DNA from 3 places in the Streptomyces sp. NPDC029956 genome. Region 1 is predicted to be linked to each of the others. Evidence: riboswitches for the same ligand, from Rfam matches in the RefSeq annotation. Region 1 holds a riboswitch; each other region holds the start of a gene.
The links. A riboswitch is a leader RNA that binds a small molecule or an ion and turns the genes downstream of it on or off. The one in region 1 is predicted to bind ZMP and ZTP.

Region 1 (7,519 bases):
CCCTCTCGCCGAGACCTTTGCCGGGCGTGTTGGGTCCGGTCGGCGTCCCGCCCGGACCCCGGGGAGTCCGGCACCGTCCGGCATGTCGTCCGCCGGGCGCGACACCCCCTGGGTTCCAGCGGTCGTCGCAACACCCCGGCTCAGGGGATGCGATGGACGTCGAGATTCGCAAGGAACGGTTGAGGCAAGGGCCGAAGACGCCGTACCGGGAACGGGAGGCATACGTCGAGCTCGTGAACCGGGGCGTGAGCGATTCGGAAGCATGCCGGATCGTCGGAGTGAACCGACGGACCGGGAAGCGATGGCGTCATGGCTCCCGGCCGGGCAGCCGCAGAAAGTGGGTGCCACCAGTCACGATGGTGCCCACTTCTGGGCCGTCTCGGCATCTGCGCGAAGCGGACCGGATCTACATGGCCGATCGGCTGCGGGAGAAGGCTTCGGTCCGTGCGATCGCAGCCGAGCTCGGGCGCAGGCAGCACCCGCTACCTGATGCTCGTTCACCTGCCTCAAGGCCGGACCATGGAACGGGTCCACGACGCTCTCCTGGACACGGTCAGACACCTCCCACCGCATCTGGAACGATCCCTGACCTGGGACCAGGGCAGCGAGATGGGCCGCCACCACGAGTTCGCCATGGCTGCCCGGATGCCTGTCTACTTCTGCGACCCTGCCGGCCCTTGGCAGCGCGGCTCGAACGAGAACACCAACGGCCTGCTCCGCCAGTACTTCCCCAAGAGCACCGACCTGTCCCAGCACCCCCGCGAGCAGCTCGACGCCGTCGCCGCGGAGCTCAGCGGCCGGCCACGCAAGACGCTCGGGTGGAAGACCTCCGCCGAGCGCATGGGTGAGTTGCTCCTTCAGGGTGCCGACACGCCCCCGCCGGCTGGGGCGGGTCGTGTGTGGTCGCATGACGGCACCCTCGTCACGTTGACGCCTCTGCCTCGTCAGGTCGGCCTTCTGGCGGTGGCGCCCTGCGCACGAGGGGCGCGCGGGAGGGAGTGAATAGGGCTGATTCGTGCCCGGGAGAGTGATCTCGCCGGATTCTGTTGGGGCGCGGGTGCTCGTGTCGGGACGATGGCTGTGTTCGGCATGATCGCCGCGGCACAAGGGAGACGTCGAAGTATGTCCAAGCCTGTCGTCAATATCTGGGGTACCCCTCCGGGGTCCGAGCGCGCCTCCGTGCAGTCCGCCCCCTGGGACACCAAGTGGGATCTGCGCACCCCGACCGCCAGCGGAACCGCGTGGGTCTTCAGGTCACCCGGCGAGGAAGTCCTCAAGCGACCGGTGATCCTCGCCGACGGCTTCGCTCCGGCAGGAACCAACGTCGACATCCTGTACGACGGCCTGGAGAACGGGGAGTACCCGTTCGTCTCCACGCTGCGCCAGGCCGGCTTCGACGTCATCGTCCTGGGCTTCACCGACCGCACCGCCTCCGTCCTCGACAACGCCGAGGTCGCGATCCAGTGCATCAGGCGGACGCTCGCCGAGCGCGAGGGCAGCAGCCCGCTGACGGTGGGCGGCTTCAGCATGGGAGGCCTGGTCACCCGCTACGCCCTGGCCAAGATGGAAAGCAACATGGAGCAGCACGAAACCTCCACCTACCTCTCCTACGACACCCCGCACCACGGCGCGTGGCTGCCCCTGGGAGTCCAGGCGCTCGCCCACTTCGTGAAGGCCCACTGGGGGGGAGGCGAAGACCAGCAGCTCTTCAACCTCTACTCCGACCTGATCAACAGCTCCGCCGCACGCCAGATGCTGCGCTGGCACCTCGCAACGGGAACCAACACCACCCTCGACGTCGCCGCCGGCCAGGACAAGGCACGGACCGACTTCCTGGACGCACTGGAGCAGATGGGCGACTGGCCCCAGAGGCCCCGCCTGCTCGGTGTCGCCAACGGAACGGGCACCGGCGTCGGGAACGACATCCCCGCCGACAGCTCCGCGATGGACGCCTCCGGTCCTGAGCTGGCGGCGCAGCTGCTCACCCAGGGCGAGGGGCGCCAGACCGTCGCCCGGATGCAGAAGGGGGGCCAGGATGAGGTCTCGATCAACACCACCGGCTTCCCCGAAATCGACGGCGCTCCCGGTGGTCTCTTCCCCGAGCTCCTCGGCGGCGCCTCCAACTTCGGCGTGGCCGCATTGCTGGCCAACGTCATCAACCACCCCGACACGTCGGAACTGACCTACAACACGTCGACCTTCGTCCCCACCATCAGCGCCGTCGCATCGGCCGACATCGCCAACCACGACGCCCTCTACAGCAAGGTCGACCGGGAGCGCAGCGAGCTCCACGACTTCCTCTGCGCCACCACCAACGAAGGCCACACCGTCATGACCCGAGAACTCGGCGAGTGGATCGTGACCAAGCTCAAGGACGCGTAGCCCCAGCCGGAACTCGAATACGCAGCCTGAAGGGGTCTGCGGCCCGAGGGCCGCAGACCCCTTCTGCGCACCGACGCCGTCGCACCAGATTCCCATGGTCACGTGTTGCGACGATCGCTGGAATCCGCCCCCCCCGGGGGCGGGGCACAGTCCGTCACGTGCGCGGCGTGGAGCGCTCCGGGATCGCCGCCGGGCTGGCGCTCCCCGCGGTGCTGGTGGCGGCGGACCACGTGCGGCAGGGGGCCGACGGTGGTGGTGTGCGCGGACGAACCGCAGCCGGTACGGGCCGGGCGGCGGGAGCGTGGACGGTGACGGGCCGCCGGATGGCGGGCCTCGGAGGGGCCCTCCTCGCGGAGGGAGGGGACGGGGAGGGCTCAGTGGTGGAACAGCCGCAGGCCGGTCCGGGCGAGGGCGATGCCGAACTCGCGGCAGGCGTCCTCGACATCGCCGGAGCGGATCGAACCGCCGGGCTCGGCGATGCTCGTCACCCCGTGCCGGCGGGCGTGGTCGACGTTGTCCCGGAACGGCAGCGACCCGTCCGACACGAAGGACACCCCGGTGAGCTTCGCGAGCCAGGCGGCCCGCTCGGCCGCGTCCAGGGTGCCGGGCTCCGTCACGACCGCCTCGCGGAAGCGGGCGCGCTCGTCGTCGGTCAGGTCGCCCTCGACGAAGCGGACCTGCCAGTTCACCCGGTCCTGGCGGCGGACGCCCGGCCGGAACTCCAGCGCCTGCGCCAGCGGGTGGCGGCGCAGCCACCAGGTGTCCACCTTGCCCCCGGCCAGCCGGGTGCAGTCCACCCGGGACTGCTGGCCCGCCCCGATCCCCAGGGTCTGGCCGTCCCGCACGTAGCAGACCGAGTTGGACTGGGTGTACCGCAGCACGGCCAGGCCGAGCAGCAGGTCGCAGCGGGTCTCCGTGGAGAGCGCGCCGACGTGCACGTCGGCCAGCACCTCCTCGGAGAGCTCGACCCGGTCGCGCTCCTGGACGAGCCGCAGCCCGAAGACGTCCCGGGACTCCTCCGCCGGCGGCTCGAAGGCCGGATCGGCCTCCATCACCAGGAAGGCGCCGTTCTTCTTCCTCGCCAGGACCTCCAGCACCCCGGGGGCGTACCCGGGGGCCACGATCCCGTCCGAGACCACCCGGGTGAGGAACTCGGCCAGTTCCACGTCCACCTCGTGCGAGACGGCCACGAAGTCGCCGTACGAGGACTTCGGGTCGGCGTCCCGGGCGCGCAGGTAGGCGCTGGTCAGCTCACCGACGGTGCGTGCGTCCACGTCGTGGAGCCGGGCGGTCGCCTCGTCGACCGGGCCCGCGAGCGCGGCGCCGGCGGGGGAGACGTGCTTGAACGACGCGGCGGCCGGCCGGCCCAGGGTCCGCGCCGCCTCCCGCACCAGCTGCCAGGAGTTGAGCGCGTCGAGGAGGTTGATGTACGAGGGGCGGCCCTGGAGCAGCCGGAGCGGGACCCGCTCCGGGTCCACCGGTACGGCCCTGGCCGCCGCCTGCTGGGGGTTGATTCCGTAACGCATGTCCACGCCGGGTCTCCTCGGGGTGCTGGGGAGGCTGGGGGAGGACGCCCAGGCGGTCGGCGTCGGATCCGGGGAGGGGCCGCTTCCCTGTGGTGCTCCACTCTCGCCAGTCACGACCGGGGGCGATCGTAGCCCCGCCTGCCGAGCACCGGCAACGCGCGTTCGAACAGCGGGCGTTCACCCCTTCTCCCGGGCCGGTCGCGCCCGGCCGGCCTTCCGCCTCCCTCATGCGGCTTCGACCGGCGGGCCATGAGCCCGGGGCCACCCGCAGCAGCCCGATGAGATCCGCGATGCGTTCGGCTCTCCTGTCAGACATCACGGTCAGCCTTCTCCGGTCGGGCGGGCAGGGCCACTCTCGGCGCCCCCGACGGCAGCGGTCCGTCACGCACTGCTCAGGGGCACTGGAGCGGTCGAGGCCTCCGTGACTCGCTCGTGCGGCTCCGGGTCGGGAGGGGGGTGGTGGCTCGCGAGCTCCTTGAAAGACCGCCCCCTGAGGCAGGGGGGCCGACCGGTCCCTTCACGGAGCGGACCGTTCGGCCCTCCTCGGCGGCCCGTTGGGCACTCCACCGTGCGAGGGCACGGCGGAAAGGTGGGTTACGGAGTCGGCCTCGGCTCCTCATCCGTTCGCGGGATCAGACGAGTCCCAGGACCACGGACCAGGAGGGAACGATGTCCGGAAGCAAGGTGGAACGCAGGCGCAGCCTCTTCCCCGACTTCAACGACCTGTTCAACAGCGAGTTCCCCGGCCTGCCGGGATGGCGCCCCGCCACGGCCGCCCACTCCATCCCGGTCGAGATGTCCACCGGCGGTGGCGAGTGCGTGCTGCGGGCAGAACTGCCCGGGATGGACTTGGAGGACATCACCATCACGGTCGACGACGATCTCGTCACGGTGAGTGCGGAGCACAGCGGGAGCGAGCAGGACAAGGAGCATTCGGAGTTCCGTTACGGAGCGTTCCGCAGGACCGTGCGCCTTCCGGCGACGATTCCCGCAGATGGTGTCGACGCCTCGTACAAGGACGGCATTCTCACCGTCCGCGTCCCCATGCCCGACGAGGAGACCACGCGCGGGCGGACCATCCAGGTCACGCGAGGAGGAAGCACCGCCCAGGGTGAGACCTCGTGAATCCGCAGCGAGTTCTCGTCGCCTACGGCAGCAACGGCCCGCAGCGAGTGCTCGTCGCCTACGGCAGCAACGGCGGTGGCGGCCCGGACGTGGCGCTCACGGCGCCACCGCCGGAATCGCCGACGAGATCGGCCGGACACGGCAGGCCGACGGTATCGACGCGGTCGTCGTGCCGGCCGAGACCGTCACCGACGTCAGTGACCACGACGGAGTCGTCCTCGGCGGAGCCGTCTACGCCGGGCACGGGGACGGCGGAGCACGCCGGCGTGCCCGGCGCGATGCCGAACGGCTGCGGGACCGGCCCGTGTGGCTGCGGAGCTCCCGAGCCCGGCGACGAATGACCACGCCGAGGCCGACCAGGGTTCGGCACACACGCGCTCCGTCTTTCGACGCCGGCGAGCCGTTGCTCGCCGACCACCCGGAACCGCGGCCGGTCCGCGCCCGCCCCGCACCGGGGACTACACCTCGGAGTCGGCGGTGAGCTCGCACCGTACGTCCACCACGCCTTCGACCGCTCGTGTCAGTCGTGCTGCGACGGGGACCAGGGAACTGTCGCGGACCCGGCCGGACAGGATGACGACGCCTTCCTCGACGCGGACGTCGATCCGGTGGTGACAGGAGGGGAACAGATGCTCGACGACGTCATGGCGAACCTCGGCCGCGAGGTCCTCGTCCGGGCGGAGGAACACCTTCAGGAGGTCGGATCGGCTCACGATCCCCTGGAACGTGCCGCGTGTGTCGACGACCGGCAGCCGTTTCACGCCGTGGGCGGCCATCAGGCGGGCGGCCTGCGGCAGGGTGGCGTCGGGGGCGACGGTGATCGCGGGCGAGGTCATCAGATCCGCCGCGCGTCGGGATCCGGCCTTCGCCGTGGCACCGAGCCGCCGCATCTGCTCGATGAGCCCGAGGCGGTGGTCGTGGAACTCCTCCTTCAGGAGCAGGTCCGCCTCGGAGACCACGCCCACGACACGGCCCTCGCCCTCGACCACCGGTACGGCGGTCACCTTCCACCGCTCCATCGCGGCGACGATCTCCTTGAACTCCGCGCCGGGCCGCACGGCGACGACCTTCCTGGTCATCACATCGGCGACGGTGAACGGCTGGGTGCTCATTGCTTTCTCCTCACCGGGCGCAGGCCAGGGGTTCCGCGCCCACGCAGGGCATCAGGTCGTCGATGCGCGGCTGCGGGCCGACAGGATCCCGCGTGCCATCGCCGTGGCGAGGCGTGCGAGCACCGCCTCGCCGAGGCACCGACCGGTTTCGCCTCCGGTCCTTCTCCCCGAGATCCTGGCGCAAGGGGCAGCTGAGCCCCGAGCCGTTCCAGGCGGCACGCGCGCAGCTCCGCCGAACGCTCGGCCACCGCGTCCTGGTAGACGTCGAGGGCGGCGAGGGCCATGGGGCTGTCCACGTACACGGGGACCGATCGGGGCAGGATGCCGCTCTCGCGCAACCGGGTCAGTTCGTGCAGGACGACCTCGGTGCGGTCGATCGCGAAGGAGGGGATGACGACGGTGCCGCCCCTGGTGACGGTCCGCTCGATCACTGCGGCGAACTCCGTCCGTGCGGACTCCCGGTCGTGCCGCCGGTCGCCGTACGTGGACTCCATGAGCAGAACGTCCGCGCCGGAGAACGGCTCCGGCGGCAGCAGCAAGGGGTGCCCTGGTCGGCCCAGGTCCCCGGAGGCGGCCAGGGTGTGCCCGTCCTCCAGGGTCAGGTGCGCCCACGCGGACCCGAGGATGTGCCTGCCGTGGTGGAGCCTCAACCGGGCGCCGGCCATGATCTCCACGTCCTCCCCGACGGGGACCGTGTCGAAGAACGCCAGCGTCTTCTCCACGTCGGAGTCGTCGTACAGCGGCTCGGCCGGACGGTGTCGGGACCAGCCGTGTTCGTTGGCGTGCCGGGCGGCCTCCATCTGGAGCCGCGCGCTGTCGCGAAGCACGATTCCGGCCAGCCGGGCGGTGTGCGCGCTGGTCAGGATCGGTCCCCGGAAGCCCTGCCGGACCAGGCGCGGCACGTAGCCGCAGTGGTCCAGATGAGCGTGGCTGACGACCACGGCGTGGATGTCGGCGGCGTCGCGGGCGAACCGCTCCCAGTTGCGGCGACGCAGGTCCGCGAAACCCTGGAAGAGACCGCAGTCGAGGAGGATCCGCGCATGGTCGCTCTCGACGAGGAACTTGCTGCCGGTGACCGTGCCCACGCCGCCCAGGAAACTCAGCAGAGCAGGTCGCAGGTCGGTGGGAGCCGGGTTCGGGGCTGCCTCGGACATGGCCGGCCCTCCTTCGGAACGTGATCCGGACTCCACGCTCGCATGGGTGGCGGCCGGGTCGCGAGAGCCCGACCGGCCCCTCCTCTGGGCCGATCGGCACATGCGTGGTCCTGGGCCGACGGTCGAGCCTGGACGAGGGAACACCCGAGTGCGCGAGAGGAAGTGGGTGGACGCCATGAAGGCAGCCGTCTTCCATGGACCGGGCAGTGTCGTCTGGCAG
Region 2 (7,519 bases), on a different contig from region 1:
GACGACATGGGTCTCGGCAAGACCATCACGGTCATCGCGCTGCATCTGCACCGCCAGTCCGACCCCGCCTCCGCCGGTCCCACCCTCGTCGTCTGTCCGACCTCCCTCATGGGCAACTGGCAGCGCGAGATCGAGAAGTTCGCCCCCGGCACGCCGGTGAGCCGCTTCCACGGCGCGACCCGTGACCTGGAGGACCTCGCCGACGGCGGGTTCGTCCTCACCACGTACGGCACCATGCGGCTCGACGCGGCGCGACTCGCCGAGCGGAGCTGGGGACTCGTCGTCGCGGACGAGGCGCAGCACGTCAAGAACCCGTACTCGGCGACAGCCAGGCAGCTGCGGACCATCGGGGCACGCGCGCGCGTGGCGCTGTCCGGCACGCCCGTGGAGAACAACCTCTCCGAGCTGTGGGCGATCCTCGACTGGACCACGCCGGGCCTGCTCGGCACCCTGGGTGCCTTCAGGACCCGGTTCGCAGCCGCCGTGGAGGGCGGCCGTGACCCGGCGGCGGCCGCGCGACTCTCGGCTCTGGTCCGCCCGTTCCTGCTGCGCCGCCGCAAGTCGGATCCCGGCATCGCGCCCGAGCTTCCGCCGAAGACGGAGACCGACCGGACCGTCTCCCTGACGCCGGAACAGGCCGGTCTCTACGAGGCGGTGGTACGGGAGACCCTGGCGGCGATCTCCGAGGCCGACGGCATGGCGCGGCGCGGCCTGGTCGTCAAGCTGCTGACCGGGCTCAAGCAGATCTGCAACCACCCCGCCCAGTACCTCAAGGAGGAGCGGCCGAGGATCGAGGGCCGCTCGGGCAAGCTGGAGCTGCTCGACGAACTCCTCGACACGATCCTCGCCGAGGGTGCGTGCACCCTGGTCTTCACCCAGTACGTGGGGATGGCCAGGATCCTGGAGGCCCATCTCGCGGCGCGGGGCGTGCGGACGCAGTTCCTGCACGGCGGGACGCCGGTCGCCGAGCGCGAGGCGATGGTCGCCCGGTTCCAGACCGGCGAGGTCCCCGTCTTCCTGCTCTCTCTCAAGGCCGCCGGGACGGGGCTCAATCTCACTCGCGCCGAACATGTCGTGCACTACGACCGCTGGTGGAACCCGGCCGTGGAGGCCCAGGCCACCGACCGCGCGTACCGGATCGGACAGGACCGCCCGGTTCAGGTGCACCGGCTCATCGCCGAGGGGACGATCGAGGACCGGATCGCGACCATGCTCGACCGCAAGCGGGAGCTGGCGGACACCGTCCTCGGGACCGGCGGGGACACCCCGCCGGAGCTGACCGAACTGACCGATGCCGAGCTGGCGGAGCTCGTACGACTGCGGGGTGACGCGCGATGAGCGGATACGGACACGAGGGCGACGAGCGGACGTTCGCGGCGCTGCCGCCCACGCGGGGTGGGTCCTTCGCCAGGACCTGGTGGGGCCTGGCGTGGCTGAAGGCCCTGGAGGACACCGCGCTCGACGGCCAGCAGCTCAAGGCGGGACGGCGGCACGCGCGCGCGGGAGCGGTGGGCGCCGTGTCGGTGCGGCCCGGTCGCATCACCGCGGTGGTGAAGGACCGCGACGGCACGTCGTACCGCAGCGACGTCCTGGTGCGCGAGTTCTCGGAGGAGGAGTGGGAGCGGCTCCTGGACCTCGCCGTCGACAGCGCGGGACACATCGCCGCACTCCTCGACCGGGAGATGCCGCCGCACCTGGTCGAGGACGCGGCTGCGGCCGGGCTCGAACTGCTGCCGGGGATCGGCGATCTCGACCCGAAGTGCGGCTGCGAGGCGTGGGACCACTGTCCACACACGTCGGCGCTCTGCTACCAGGTGGCCCGCCTGCTCGACGAGGACCCCTTCGTCCTGCTCCTCATGCGGGGGCGCGGCGAACGCATGCTCCTGGACCAGTTGCAGGCGCGCAGCGCCTCGCGTGCCGCGCGCGGCGGGCGGGGCTCGGCCGACACACCGGACGCGGACACGGTCGACGGCGCCGGAGGGATGCCGGGCGTGTCGGCCGAGGAGGCCTACGCGGCGGGGTTCCTCGTGCCGCCGCTCCCCGTGCCGCCGGCCGCTCAGGACGTGCCGGGGCGGTCGCCGTCCCTGGACACGGAGACGGAACCGGAGCCCGGGGTGGACCCGGCGGCCCTGGAGTTCCTCGCGTCCGACGCGGCGGGCCGCGCGCACCGGATGCTGGTGGAGGCGCTCTCCGTCGGGGCGTCGGCCGGCGGAACGTCGCTCCACGGCAGCGCCCCGGCGCCCGTGGCTCCGTCGGCTCCGACAGCTTTGAAGGCTGTCACGGCTCCGCTGACGGTCGCTCAGGACGCGGTGCGGCTGGCGTCGGACTCCCCCGTGCCGTGGATCACGGCGCGGCTCGCCGCCGGCTCGGGCCGGACGCGGGCGGAGATGGAGGTCGCCACGCGCGCGTGGGGCTTCGGAGGCGCCGCCGCCCTCGCCGTACTGGAGGAGGAGTGGACGCCGGACGCCGAGGCGCTCGCGTGGGCGGGAACCCGGCTCACGGAGGCCTGGGAGGACGACGAGCGCCCGACCGTGCGACGGTCCGGCGGCGCGCGGTGGACGGTGGTGGGTGCGGACGCACAGCTGCGGCTCGGCGAGGACGGGCGCTGGTGGCCGTACCTGAAGTCGGGTGCCCGCTGGTCCCCCGCCGGACCTGCGGACCGAGATCCGGCGACGGCGCTGGCGACTGCCTTCGCCGCCGGTCCTACTGGAGTCGACGGCTGAGGGTGCCGCCCCCGGTGGAGGGGGCGGCCAGGCTGCAGGCGACAGCGTCCGAACCGAGGAGGTAGCTCGTCCGGTACGGGTACTGGACGAAGGTGGTCCAGCGCGTGCCGAGCGGCTGCCGCGCCGCCTTGCGGCGCAGCGGTTCGCGGCAGAGCAGTGCGGCCGCCTCGCGGATCCCCGTGTCCGTGGCATGGCGACCGGTGAGGCGGAGCCGGGTGACGAGTTCGGCGTGGTGCGGCGTGTCGCAGGAGCGCCGGAGTGCGGTGCCGGGCGCGCCACGGTCGATGTCGAAGCAGTCACCGACGCGCAGCGCCTCGAAGGAGACGGGGCGGGACGAACCGCCACCCCCCGTCGTGGGGCGGGTCGGCCGGGACGTGGCGCTGGCGCCGCCGGTCCGGGAGGGCGTCGCGGACGCGACCTCCCGGGGGTCGACGGTCAGGTGCGGGGAGGCGGTACGTGTCGGCGTGGCGTCCGAGGTCACGGCGGCTGAGGGCGTGTCGGTGGGAGAGGCGCCGGTCGCCCCGCCGTCGGGCGTCCGCGTGTCCGTCGGTCCTCCGCCACCCGGCGGGGTGGCCTCGGCACGGTCGTCGCCGGAGATGACGGGTGACGGCGCGCCGACCTGGTCGCTTCCGGGCCGCTCGGCCGTGGACACGCCCTGCTCGGTCCCGCCCTGTTCGGTCCCGCCCCGTGCGGCGACGAACGCGGTCGCCACGAGCCCGGCGACGAGCAGCGGAACGAGCGGCACGCCGAACCGACGGGCACCCCGGGCGGCCGGCCCGGGCCGGGGCGCGCCGAGCCGGGCGATGCGGGGCGACCACCCGGAGTCGGAACCGGAATCAGAACCGGAATCGGAACCGGAATCGAAGCCAGGCCGTGCGGCCGGGACAGAGCAGCTCACCGGGCTCGTACCGGAGACGTGCCGCGGCCCCGGCTCGCCGAGCGAGTCGGACACGCCGGACGCGCCGGAGACGGAGGACGGGACGAGCGGGCCGGCTGCCGCATGGGCCGCCTCGATGGCCACATTCGACACATCAGACATATCCGATGTTTCAAACGATCTGGGCTCATCGGGCGAGTCGTGTACGCCCGGTCGGCGGTCCGGCGACGGGGTGGCGTGGGACGGGTGGGGCACAAGGTCAAGATTCGCCGGTCGGCGGCTCCGCGGCCACCTTTTTAGGGGCGCGGGGAGCGGCCTGTACAGAAACGTGACCATCGCCGACCGCGATCCCGCCCGCCGCCCCGTCCGCCGCCCCGTCACGAACCGGTCCTACAGGCCGAGCTGGCGCTCCGCGCCCTCGACGGTCTGGGCGAGGAGCACGGCGATGGTCATGGGGCCGACGCCACCCGGAACGGGGGTGATGAGGGAGGCGCGCTCGGCGGCCGAGGCGAAGTCGACGTCGCCGACGTTGCCCGGGTTGTAGCCGGCGTCGATGACGACGGCGCCGGGCTTGATGTCCGCGCCCTTGATGAAGTTCGGCTTGCCGACGGCGGCCACGAGGATGTCGGCCTCGCGGACCACGGAGGAGAGGTCCTCGGTGCGGGAGTGGCAGTAGGTGACGGTGGCATCGCGGCCGAGGAGGAGGAGTCCGGCCGGCTTGCCGAGGATCGCGCTGCGGCCGACGACGACGGCGCGCTTGCCGCGGATGTCCACGTCGTACGCGTCGAGGAGGCGCATGATGCCGCCGGGCGTGCAGGAGACGAAGCCCGGCAGGCCGAAGCCCATGGCGGCGAAGGAGGCCATGGTGACGCCGTCGACGTCCTTCTCCGGGGCGATGGCCTCGAAGGCGGCACGCTCGTCGATGTGCGGGCCGACGGGGTGCTGGAGGAGGATGCCGTGGACCTCGGGATCCTCGGAGAGGGCCGTGATGGCCGCGACGAGTTCCTCGGTCGTCGTGGTGGCGGGCAGCTCGACGTGCTTGGAGCGGATTCCGGCCTTCGCGCAGCGGTTCTGCTTCATCTTCACGTACGTGACCGAGGCCGGGTCCGCACCCACCAGGACGGTCGCGAGACACGGCGTGACTCCGGTGCGACGGGTGATCTCTGCGGCGCGGGCGGCGGTCTCCTCGACCGTGCGGCGGGCGAGGGCCGTACCGTCCATGAGCGTGGCGGTGCTGGTGGACATGGCAACTCCTGGGCGTCGTCTCAGACAGGTGGTTCGCCCAGGCGCACGGCATCGGTACGGTCGCGCCGTTCGAGCACGCCCCCGCCGGGCCGCTCCCCGGTGGTGATCCACCTCAAGCGCCAGTCACGGCCCGAGCCCTACTGTACGTGAGCGTTCGGGGGCCGGTCCCGGACAGGGTGCGCGGGAGCGGCGCCCAGGCGCTTGTCGACCGCGCCGTCGCGCATCACGATGAGCGCGACGGGCCGGGACGACCTCGACGAGGAGGCCGAGTTGAGCGAAGCGTGGGTGGCCGGACGGACGAAGAAGGCGGACGGGACGGCCCGCGGCGGCGGGGAGACGAGGCCGGCGCCCGACGTCCTTGCCGAGGCCGCCGGCTCCCGGCAGGTCCGGCCGCTGGTCGCCGCGTCGTGGCGCCGTTCCGCACGCGCGCGCGTGAGTCCGGACGGAGCGGCCCGGGTGGAGCTGGACGAGGACGAACTCGCCGACGTCCGGGACGGCCATCCGCTGGCGCAGGCGATGCCGGTGATCCGTGAACTGATGGGGGCATACGCGACGGACGGGGAGCATCTCCTCGCGGTGTGCGACGCGGCCGGCCGGATGCTGTGGGTCGAGGGCCACGCGACCACGCTGCGCAAGGCGCGGAGGATGAACTTCGTGGCCGGTGCACGCTGGTCGGAGGCGGCGGCCGGGACGAACGCGCCGGGCACCGCCCTCGCGGTCGACCGGCCGGTCCAGGTGGTCGCCGCCGAGCACTTCCGGCACCCGGTGCGGGCCTGGACCTGCGCCGCCGCCCCCGTGCACGACCCGCGCAGCGGGCGGATGCTCGGCGCGGTCGACATCACGGGCGGGAGGCGGCTCGCGCATCCGCACAGTCTCGGGTTCGTCCAGGCCGTGGCGCGGGCGGCGGAGTCGCAGCTCGCGCTGCTCGGGCCCGCACCGGAGACGGGCAGGGTGAGCCTCGCGGCGCTCGGCCGCGACGAGGCGTTGCTGTCGCTCGGCGGCCGGCGGGTCCGGTTGAGCCGCCGGCACAGCGAGATCCTGGTCCTGCTCGCGCACCGCCCGGAGGGAATCGGCGGCGATGAGCTCCTCACCCTGCTCTACGAGGACGAGTCCGTCACGCCGGTGACCCTGCGGGCGGAGCTGTCGCGGCTCCGGTCCCTGCTGGGGCCGGACGCGCTGCGCTCGCGCCCGTACCGGCTGGCGTGCGGGGTGGACGCGGACTTCGAGGCGGTGGACCGGCGGCTCGCCTCGGGGGCCGTCGCGGCGGCGGCCGGGGAGTACGCGGGCCCGCTCCTGCCGGCCTCGCTCGCCCCAGGGGTCGTACGGCTGAGGGAGCGGCTCACGGGCCGACTGCGGGCGGCGCTGGTCGACCGGGGTGATCCCGGGCTGCTCGCGGACTGGGCGTACAGCAGCTGGGGCGAGGACGACCTGGTGGTCTGGCGTGCGTTGTGCGCGGCGGTTCCGGCGCCTCGACTCCCGCCCGTACGCGCGCGCCTCGACTCACTGGAGGCGGAACTGTCCGCCGGTGCAACGGTCTTGCAACGTCCGGGGCCGCACACTCGCCGGTGAGCGCCGGTCAGGGACGGCCGGCGCGTCCCAGGGAGGCCAGGCCCATGACCCGTTACGCCGCACCCGGTACCGAGGGCGCACTCATCTCGTTCGAGGCACGTTACGACCACTGGATCGGCGGCGCGTACGTCGCTCCGGCGCTCGGCGGCTACTTCGAGAACCCCAGCCCGGTCGACGGCCGCCCCTTCACGGAGGTCGCGCGCGGCACCGCGGAGGACGTGGAACGCGCCCTCGACGCGGCGCACGCGGCGGCCCCGGCGTGGGGGCGGACGGCGCCGGCCGACCGCGCGGCCGTCCTGCTGCGGATCGCGGACCGGATGGAGAGCAATCTGGAGGCGCTCGCGGTCGCGGAGAGCTGGGACAACGGCAAACCGGTCCGGGAGACACTGGCCGCCGACATCCCGCTCGCCATCGACCACTTCCGCTACTTCGCGGGGGCGCTGCGGGCCCAGGAGGGCACGCTGAGCGAGATCGACGACGACACCGTCGCGTACCACTTCCACGAGCCGCTGGGGGTGGTCGCGCAGATCATCCCGTGGAACTTCCCGATCCTGATGGCGGTCTGGAAGCTGGCGCCGGCGCTCGCCGCGGGCAACGCGGTGATCCTCAAGCCGGCCGAACAGACCCCGGCCTCGATCCACTTCTGGCTCGGCCTGGTCGCGGATCTGCTTCCGCCGGGCGTCCTGAACATCGTCAACGGCTTCGGCGAGGAGGCCGGGAAGCCCCTCGCGTCCTCGCCGCGCGTCGCCAAGATCGCCTTCACCGGCGAGACCTCGACCGGCCGGCTGATCATGGGGTACGCCTCCGAGAACCTGAAGCCGGTGACGCTGGAGCTCGGCGGCAAGTCGCCGAACATCTTCTTCGACGACGTGTGGGCGGCGGACGACGACTTCCGCGACAAGGCTCTCGAGGGCTTCACGATGTTCGCCCTCAACCAGGGCGAGGTCTGCACCTGCCCCTCGCGCGCACTGGTCCAGCGAGGCCACTACGGCGAGTTCCTGGAGGCGGCGATCGCCCGCACGGAGAAGATCGTCCCGGGCCACCCTCTGGACACCGACACGATGATCGGCGCGCAGGCCTCGGCGGAGCAGCTGAGGAAGATCGT
Region 3 (7,519 bases), on a different contig from region 1:
CGCAACACCCGCCCCATCAGCGCGATGTCGACCCCACCCCCGGTCCCCGGTGTCGTGGCGCGGGCCCCCATCGCCTGGAGAACGGAGGCCGCGCCGAAGCAGACGGACGAGGCGAGCGCACAAATCATCCCGAGTAGCACGAAATGACTCTAGGCGCTGCGGCTGGAATTGACCGGCCTACACTGTGCGGTCGCGACTGCGAAGGGGAGGGCCAGGGACATGCGGAGGCTGAGGTCGAGCACGGTGGTGCTCGGCGGGATGGGTGTGCTCGCGGCGACGATCACCGCGTGCGGTTCCGACCCGGACAAGCGGTGCGTGGACCCGGTGACCCGGGAGACGCTGCCCAGCTACGAGTGCGAGAGCGGCGGCGGCAGCGACGACGACGACGGCGGCACCACCCACCGGGGCTCGTACTACTACGGCGGCTCCATACGTGACAACCGCGTGAGCGGCGGCAGCTTCGACATGAAGGCCGTCGACACCGGCGGCTTCGGCTGCTCCGGTTCCGGCGGCGGCTGAGAGAGGTCCGGCACATGCGACGGCACACCATCGAGCCCCGGCCGGGCTGGCAGGAGACGGTGGAGGAGCAGGGGCTCGTCTACCCGCTGACCCGCTACCCGGACGGTTCGCTGCGTCCGTACTGGGACGAGAGCGCGTACTACTCCTTCAGCCTGCCCGAGGTCGAGGCCCTCGAAGAGGTCGTCGAGGAACTGCACGCGATGTGCCTCGCCGCGGCCGCGCACATCGTCGAGCGGGACCGGTTCGCCGAGCTGGGGATCACCGATCCGAAGCTCGCGTCCCTGGTCGCCGAGTCCTGGCGGCGGCGCGCCGAACTCCCCTCCCTCTACGGGCGGTTCGACCTGCGGTACGGCGGCGGCGGCCCGGCCAAGATGCTGGAGTACAACGCCGACACCCCCACCTCGCTCGTGGAGGCCGCGAGCCCGCAGTGGTTCTGGATGGAGGAGCGCTTCCCCGGCGCCGACCAGTGGAACTCCCTCCACGAACGGCTCGTCGACGCATGGCGGAAGCAGGCCCGTCTGCTGCCTCCAGGCCCCCTCCACTTCGTGCACTCGGACGGCGACGAGCTCGGCGAGGACCTGATGACGGTCGCGTATCTGCGCGAGACCGCCCAGCAGGCCGGGCTGGAGACCGAGGCGCTCTCCGTGGAGCGGATCGGCTGGGACCGGCTCTCGCGTCGTTTCGTGGACGACCGGCTCCGGTTCATCCGCAGCTGTTTCAAGCTCTACCCCTGGGAGTGGCTGACCACCGACCGCTTCGGCCGGCACGTCCTGGACACCCTCGACAACGGCGGCGGCACCGGCACCACCTGCTGGATCGAGCCCGCCTGGAAGATGCTGCTCTCCAACAAGGCGCTCCTGGCGATCCTGTGGGAGCTGTACCCGGACCACCCCAACCTGCTGCCCGCCTACCTCGACGGGCCGCGTGAACTCGCCACGACCACCGGCTGGGTCGCCAAGCCGCTGCTCGGCCGCGAGGGCGCGGGCGTCACCCTGCACGAGGCCGGCACGGAGCCGTTCGTACGGGACGGGGAGCCCTGCTGCTACCAGGAGCTGGCCCCGCTGGCCGACTTCGACGGCAACCGGGTGGTGCTCGGCGCGTGGGTCGTCGAGGACGAGGCGGCGGGACTCGGCATCCGGGAGTCGGCGGGCCTCGTCACCGACGAGTACGCCCGCTTCCTCCCGCACGTGATCCTTTAGGGGCCTCCCGCCTACTCCGGGACGTAGTCCCTGAGCGGCGCCGGCCGCAGGCCCGCGGCCTCGGCCGCCGCGAGGGCCCGCGTCAGGTCCTGCTCCAGCGTCTCGTTGAAGTGCAGCAGGACGATGTCGCCGGCCTTGAGGGCCGGCGTCGGCGGGGTCCATCGGCCCCAGGTGGTGAGGTCGTACGTCCAGGTCACCACCGCCTTCGCCCCGCAGGCGCGGGCCGTGGCCCGGGTGGTCGCGTCGTACACGCCGTACGGCGGCCGGAGCAGCCGCGGGCCGTCGCCGAACCGCGCGAGGTGCCGGTCGCGCGCCCCGCAGACCTCCGCCTTCTGGCCGGCGGCGTCGAGGGTGGTCAGGTCCGGGTGGTCGACGGTGTGGTTCTCGACGCGGGAGGGGCCCTGGTTCAGCAGGGTGTGGAAGTAGCCGGAGTCGTACGAGTAGGCGCCGGGCAGCAGGAAGAGCGAGGCGGGCACCCGCCGGTCGAGCAGCAGCTTCGCCGCGGCGGGGTCGTGGAACCAGCCGTCGTCGATGGTGATGAAGACGACCGGGTCGGTGGTCTCGATGTGCGAGACCACCGGGACGGGCTCGGGCCAGGCCGCCCTCGGGGCGGCGTGCGCGGGTCCGGTGACCGCGCCGAGGAGCGCGAGGGGGACGAGGGCGGCGAGCGCGGCACGCACGGCGTGACGCAGGCGGAGTCTCGACATGGCGGCATCATTGGCCTAGACCAACTGTCGTGTCAATGGTCCGAGTTGCCTCGTCCCGGCCCGCGTCCGCCGTCCCCTCAAGCGGACTTCGTCACTCCTCCGACAGCACACCCCTCAGCTGCTCCAGACCCCAGTCCAGGTCCTCCTTCGAGATGACCAGCGGCGGCGCGATCCGGATCGTCGAACCATGGGTGTCCTTCACCAGGACACCCCGCTTCATCAGCTTCTCCGAGATCTCCCGGCCCGTGCCGTGCGACGGCGCGATGTCCACCCCGGCCCACAGCCCGCGACCGCGCACCGCCTCCACCGCCCCGCCGCCCACGAGCAGCCCCAGTTCCGCGTGCAGGTGCTCGCCCAGCTCCGCCGCCCGCTCCTGGTACTCGCCCGTCCGCAGCATCGCGATCACCTCCAGGGCCACCGCGCAGGCCAGCGGATTCCCGCCGAACGTCGACCCGTGCTCACCCGGCCGGAACACCCCGAGCACATCCCGGTCGGCGACCACCGCCGAGACCGGCACCACCCCGCCGCCCAGCGCCTTCCCCAGGATGTACACGTCCGGCACCACGCCCTCGTGCTCGCACGCGAACGTCCGGCCCGTCCGGCCCAGACCCGACTGGATCTCGTCCGCCATGAACAGCACGTTCCGCCGCCGGGTCAGCTCCCGCACCCCCGCCAGATAGCCCGCCGGCGGGACCAGGACACCCGCCTCGCCCTGGATCGGTTCGAGCAGCACCGCCACCGTGTTCTCGGTGACCGCCGCCTCCATCGCCGTCAGGTCCCCGTACGGCACGATCTCGAACCCCGGCGTGTACGGACCGAAGTGGTCCCGCGCCTCGTGGTCCGTGGAGAAGCCGACGATCGTCGTCGTCCGGCCGTGGAAGTTGTTCGCCGCCACCACGATCTTCGCGTGCCCGTCCGGCACGCCCTTCACCTCGTACCCCCACTTCCGGGCGGTCTTCACGGCCGTCTCGACCGCCTCCGCGCCGGTGTTCATCGGCAGCACCGCCTCCTTCCCGCACAGCTCGGCGAGCCGGGTGCAGAACTCGGCGAACCGGTCGTGGTGGAAGGCACGCGACGTCAGCGTCACCCGCTCCAGCTGCGCCTTCGCCGCGTCGATCAGACGCCGGTTGCCGTGCCCGAAGTTGAGCGCCGAGTAACCGGCGAGCATGTCGAGATAGCGGCGCCCCTCGACATCGGTCATCCAGGCGCCGTCCGCCGAAGCGACGACGACCGGCAGGGGGTGGTAGTTGTGTGCGCTGTGCGCCTCCGCCGAAGCGATCGCGTCTTGTGTGCTCGACACGGGATCTCCGTTCGTCCTGCGGGCTCGGGGGATGACCCCGACGAGGGGGTTGTGGCCCCTGTTTCTATCGTCGCTCGGATGCCGGACCGGGAAACCTCGCGCGCGGCGCGCCCGCTACTCTGAAAACACGCACGGCGACTGGCGCACGGGGAAGCGACCCCGGGGGAGCCGTGCGCGGCAGACCACACGAGACGCCGCCCGCCTGGGCGTCACGGGACCGAAGTCCCGGGTGGCGCCGCGCCTCTCACGCAGTGCCCCGGGGCCCACCGACGCCCGGAGGACACCACCATGACCACGCCGCAGCACCCGTCCACGCACCCCGCGCTCGCCGCCGCCGACCCCGAGCTCGCCGCCCTCGTCGGCGCCGAGGAACGTCTCCAGGCCGAGACCCTGCGCCTCATCCCCAGCGAGAACTACGTCTCCGCCGCCGTCCTCGAAGCCTCCGGCACCGTCCTCCAGAACAAGTACAGCGAGGGCTATTCCGGCCGCCGCTACTACGAGGGCCAGCAGAACATCGACCAGGTCGAGACCCTCGCCGTCGAGCGCGCCAAGGCCGTCTTCGGCGTCGACCACGCCAACGTCCAGCCCTACTCCGGCTCCCCGGCCAACCTCGCCGTCTACCTCGCCTTCGCCGAGCCCGGCGACACCGTCATGGGCATGGCCCTGCCCATGGGCGGCCACCTCACCCACGGCTGGGGCGTCTCCGCCACCGGCAGGTGGTTCCGCGGCGTCCAGTACGGCGTCCGCCAGGACACCGGCCTCATCGACTTCGACGAGGTCCGCGACCTCGCCCTCAAGGAACGCCCCAAGGTGATCTTCTGCGGTGGCACCGCGCTGCCCCGCACGATCGACTTCGCCGCCTTCGGCGAGATCGCCCGCGAGGCCGGCGCCGTGCTCGTCGCCGACGTCGCCCACATCGCCGGCCTGATCGCGGGCGGCGCCCACCCGTCCCCGGTCCCGTACGTGGACGTCATCTCCACGACCACCCACAAGACCCTGCGCGGCCCGCGCGGCGCCATGCTGATGTCCCGCGAGGAGCACGCCAAGGCCCTCGACAAGGCCGTCTTCCCCGGCCTCCAGGGCGGCCCGCACAACCAGACCACCGCCGCCATCGCCGTCGCCCTCCGCGAGGCGTCCCTGCCCTCCTTCCGTGACTACGCCCACGCCGTCGTCGCCAACGCCAAGGCCCTCGCCGAGGCGCTCCTGGCCCGCGGCTTCGACCTCGTGTCCGGCGGCACCGACAACCACCTGATCCTGATGGACCTCACCCCCAAGCAGGTCCCCGGCAAGATCGCCGCGAAGGCCCTCGACCGGGCGGGCATCGTCGTCAACTACAACACCGTCCCCTACGACCCCCGGAAGCCGTTCGACCCCTCGGGCATCCGCATCGGCACCCCCTCCCTCACCTCCCGCGGCCTCACCACGGAGCACATGGACCAGGTCGCCGACTGGATCGACCGCGGTGTCGCGGCCGCCGGCACGGGCGACGAGCAGGCCCTCGCCGCCGTCCGCGCGGAGGTCGCCGACCTTCTGACCGCCTTCCCGGCCCCGGGCCTCCCGGTCTGACCCCCGCGGCGGCGCCCGGGCGGCCAACCCCAGGGGCGGCCCGGCCGGGCCCGCCCTGTCGGTCCAGCCGCTCGGGCCCGCCCTGCCGGTCCAGCCCGCTCGGGGCCGCCCCCGCCCGTCAGCCGCCGACCGACTCCGCCGTCCGCCGGGCCTCCTCACGGTCCGGTATGCCCTCCAGACGGAAGGTGAGCGCGCCCCCGTTCCTCGTCCAGAGGAGCGTGGGGCCCGCGGTGCGGACCTCATGGGTCCAGGCCGAGCCCGTCCCGTCCGTCATCGGGAACGTCAGCAGATGCGGCGCCGCGAACCAGTACCCCTGCGCGCCGTCCGGAAGATCGACCCACTCCGGCTGCGTCCGCACCTGCTTGGCGAAGCCGATGTCCAGCCGCGCCGGGAACTCGTCCAACCGGACGGTCCGCTCCCCGTCGCGCCAGCACAGACTGATCACCGCCCGGCCCCGCTCGGCCGACCCCGTCACCGCCATCGCGTCCGGAGCGCCGAGCGCCCTCGGTATCAGCGGCTCGAACCCCGCGAGCCGCCCGGCCTCCGCCGGCGGCACCGGATCCGGGCACCCCGGCACCGGGCCCCCGGCAGGGACGTGCCGCCCCTCCGGGTCGTAGCGCACGGCGACCCCGCCGAAGCCGAACCACTCCGCGACCGCCGCCCGCACCGGCGGGGTGAGCACCAGGACGATCAGCACCCCGGTCAGGCCCGCGACCAGAGCCCGCCACCGCGCCCGCGCCCAGCCCCGCACCGACGCCCACGCCTGCCGTCGACGGCGGACCGGCACCGGCGTCGGCACCTGCTCGGCGAGGAGCTGGGCGAGCACCCGCTCGGCCATCGACTCCCCGTCCACGTCAGGCACCCGCAGCCGCCGTCCCAGCTCCCTCAGCTCGTCCGGCAGACCCTCGTCAGCCACGCCCCTCACCTCCCTCCGGTCCTTCCGTCAGGCTCTCCCCGAGCACCAGCCCCAGCTTCTTCAGCGCCCGGCTCAGCCGGGACTTCACCGTCCCTCTCGGCCAGCCCAGCGCCTGGGCCGTCTCCGTCTCGTCCAGTTCGAGCAGATAGCGGTGGATCACCACCTGCCGGTGGTCCTCGCCCAGCCCGTCGAGCGCGTCGAGGAGCCGTCTGCTCCGCTCCCGCTCGACCGCCGCGACCGCCGGGTCGGCCGACTCCGGTATCCGCGGCTCGCCCCCGAGCAGGTCCGCCTCCCGGTCGGCGACGGCCCGCTGCCGACCCGCCGACCGCACTGTGTTCCTGGTCTCATTGACGACGATCCGCAGCAGCCACGGCCGGAACGCCGAGCCCTCCTGGAAGCGCCCGAGCGAGCGGTACGCCTTGAAGAACGCCTGCTGCACCACGTCCTCGGCCTCCGCGCCCGCGCCGCACGCCACCGCCGCTCTCAGCGCGACCGCCGTGTGCGCGCGGACCAGCGCCGCGTACGCCTCCGGCTCCCCGGCGCGTACCCGTGCGATCACCGCGGCCTCGTCGTCGACCAGGCCCCCCTCCCGCGTCCTCACACTCTTGATACACCGGCAGTCCGGGATCGGTTCCCACACCTGAGAGAATGATGTGCATGGCCTCTGACGTTCCCCGCGTGCTCTCCGGAATCCAGCCCACGGCAGGCTCGTTCCACCTCGGCAACTACCTCGGCGCCGTCCGCCAGTGGGTCGCCCTCCAGGAGACCCACGACGCCTTCTACATGGTCGTCGACCTGCACGCGATCACGGTCCCGCAGGACCCCGCCGAGCTGCGCGCCAACACCCGGCTGGCCGCGGCCCAGCTGCTCGCCGCCGGTCTCGACCCCGAGCGCTGCACCCTGTTCGTCCAGAGCCACGTCCCCGAGCACGCCCAGCTCGGCTGGGTCATGAACTGCCTCACCGGCTTCGGCGAGGCCTCCCGCATGACCCAGTTCAAGGACAAGTCCGCCAAGCAGGGCGCCGACCGCGCCACCGTCGGCCTCTTCACGTACCCGATCCTGCAGGTCGCGGACATCCTGCTCTACCAGGCCAACCAGGTCCCCGTCGGCGAGGACCAGCGCCAGCACATCGAGCTGACCCGTGACCTCGCGGAGCGCTTCAACGGCCGCTTCGGCGAGACGTTCACGATCCCGGCGCCGTACATCCTCAAGGAGACGGCGAAGATCTACGACCTCCAGGACCCGGCGATCAAGATGAGCAAGTCGGCGTCCACGCCGAAGGGCCTCATCAACCTCCTGGACGACCCGAAGA

Region 2: another riboswitch for ZMP and ZTP. It lies ahead of ACZ4XX_RS12425 (bifunctional 5,10-methylenetetrahydrofolate dehydrogenase/5,10-methenyltetrahydrofolate cyclohydrolase); the one in region 1 lies ahead of ACZ4XX_RS17145 (phosphoribosylaminoimidazolecarboxamide formyltransferase).
Region 3: another riboswitch for ZMP and ZTP. It lies ahead of ACZ4XX_RS38795 (serine hydroxymethyltransferase); the one in region 1 lies ahead of ACZ4XX_RS17145 (phosphoribosylaminoimidazolecarboxamide formyltransferase).

The regions. Positions count from the first base shown of each region.
Region 1 is NZ_JBVHZJ010000018.1:84,351-91,869, reverse strand. It holds partial or broken gene ACZ4XX_RS17155 (IS30 family transposase) at 475-855, shown strand; gene ACZ4XX_RS17150 (esterase/lipase family protein) at 1,123-2,382, shown strand; gene ACZ4XX_RS17145 (phosphoribosylaminoimidazolecarboxamide formyltransferase) at 2,757-3,908, opposite strand; ZMP/ZTP riboswitch at 3,948-4,032, opposite strand; gene ACZ4XX_RS17140 (Hsp20/alpha crystallin family protein) at 4,578-5,033, shown strand; gene ACZ4XX_RS17135 (CBS domain-containing protein) at 5,492-6,145, opposite strand; gene ACZ4XX_RS17130 (MBL fold metallo-hydrolase) at 6,142-7,299, opposite strand; gene ACZ4XX_RS17125 (zinc-dependent alcohol dehydrogenase family protein) at 7,475-7,519, shown strand, end outside.
Region 2 is NZ_JBVHZJ010000012.1:93,643-101,161, reverse strand. It holds gene ACZ4XX_RS12440 (SNF2-related protein) at 1-1,338, shown strand, start outside; gene ACZ4XX_RS12435 (SWIM zinc finger family protein) at 1,335-2,723, shown strand; gene ACZ4XX_RS12430 (hypothetical protein) at 2,704-3,468, opposite strand; gene ACZ4XX_RS12425 (bifunctional 5,10-methylenetetrahydrofolate dehydrogenase/5,10-methenyltetrahydrofolate cyclohydrolase) at 3,991-4,845, opposite strand; ZMP/ZTP riboswitch at 4,874-4,982, opposite strand; gene ACZ4XX_RS12420 (GAF domain-containing protein) at 5,074-6,414, shown strand; gene exaC (acetaldehyde dehydrogenase ExaC) at 6,459-7,519, shown strand, end outside.
Region 3 is NZ_JBVHZJ010000094.1:9,233-16,751, reverse strand. It holds gene ACZ4XX_RS38820 (hypothetical protein) at 1-128, opposite strand, end outside; gene ACZ4XX_RS38815 (hypothetical protein) at 220-519, shown strand; gene ACZ4XX_RS38810 (glutathionylspermidine synthase family protein) at 534-1,718, shown strand; gene ACZ4XX_RS38805 (polysaccharide deacetylase family protein) at 1,730-2,425, opposite strand; gene rocD (ornithine--oxo-acid transaminase) at 2,517-3,725, opposite strand; ZMP/ZTP riboswitch at 3,850-3,940, shown strand; gene ACZ4XX_RS38795 (serine hydroxymethyltransferase) at 4,014-5,291, shown strand; gene ACZ4XX_RS38790 (hypothetical protein) at 5,410-6,207, opposite strand; gene ACZ4XX_RS38785 (RNA polymerase sigma factor) at 6,200-6,808, opposite strand; gene trpS (tryptophan--tRNA ligase) at 6,865-7,519, shown strand, end outside.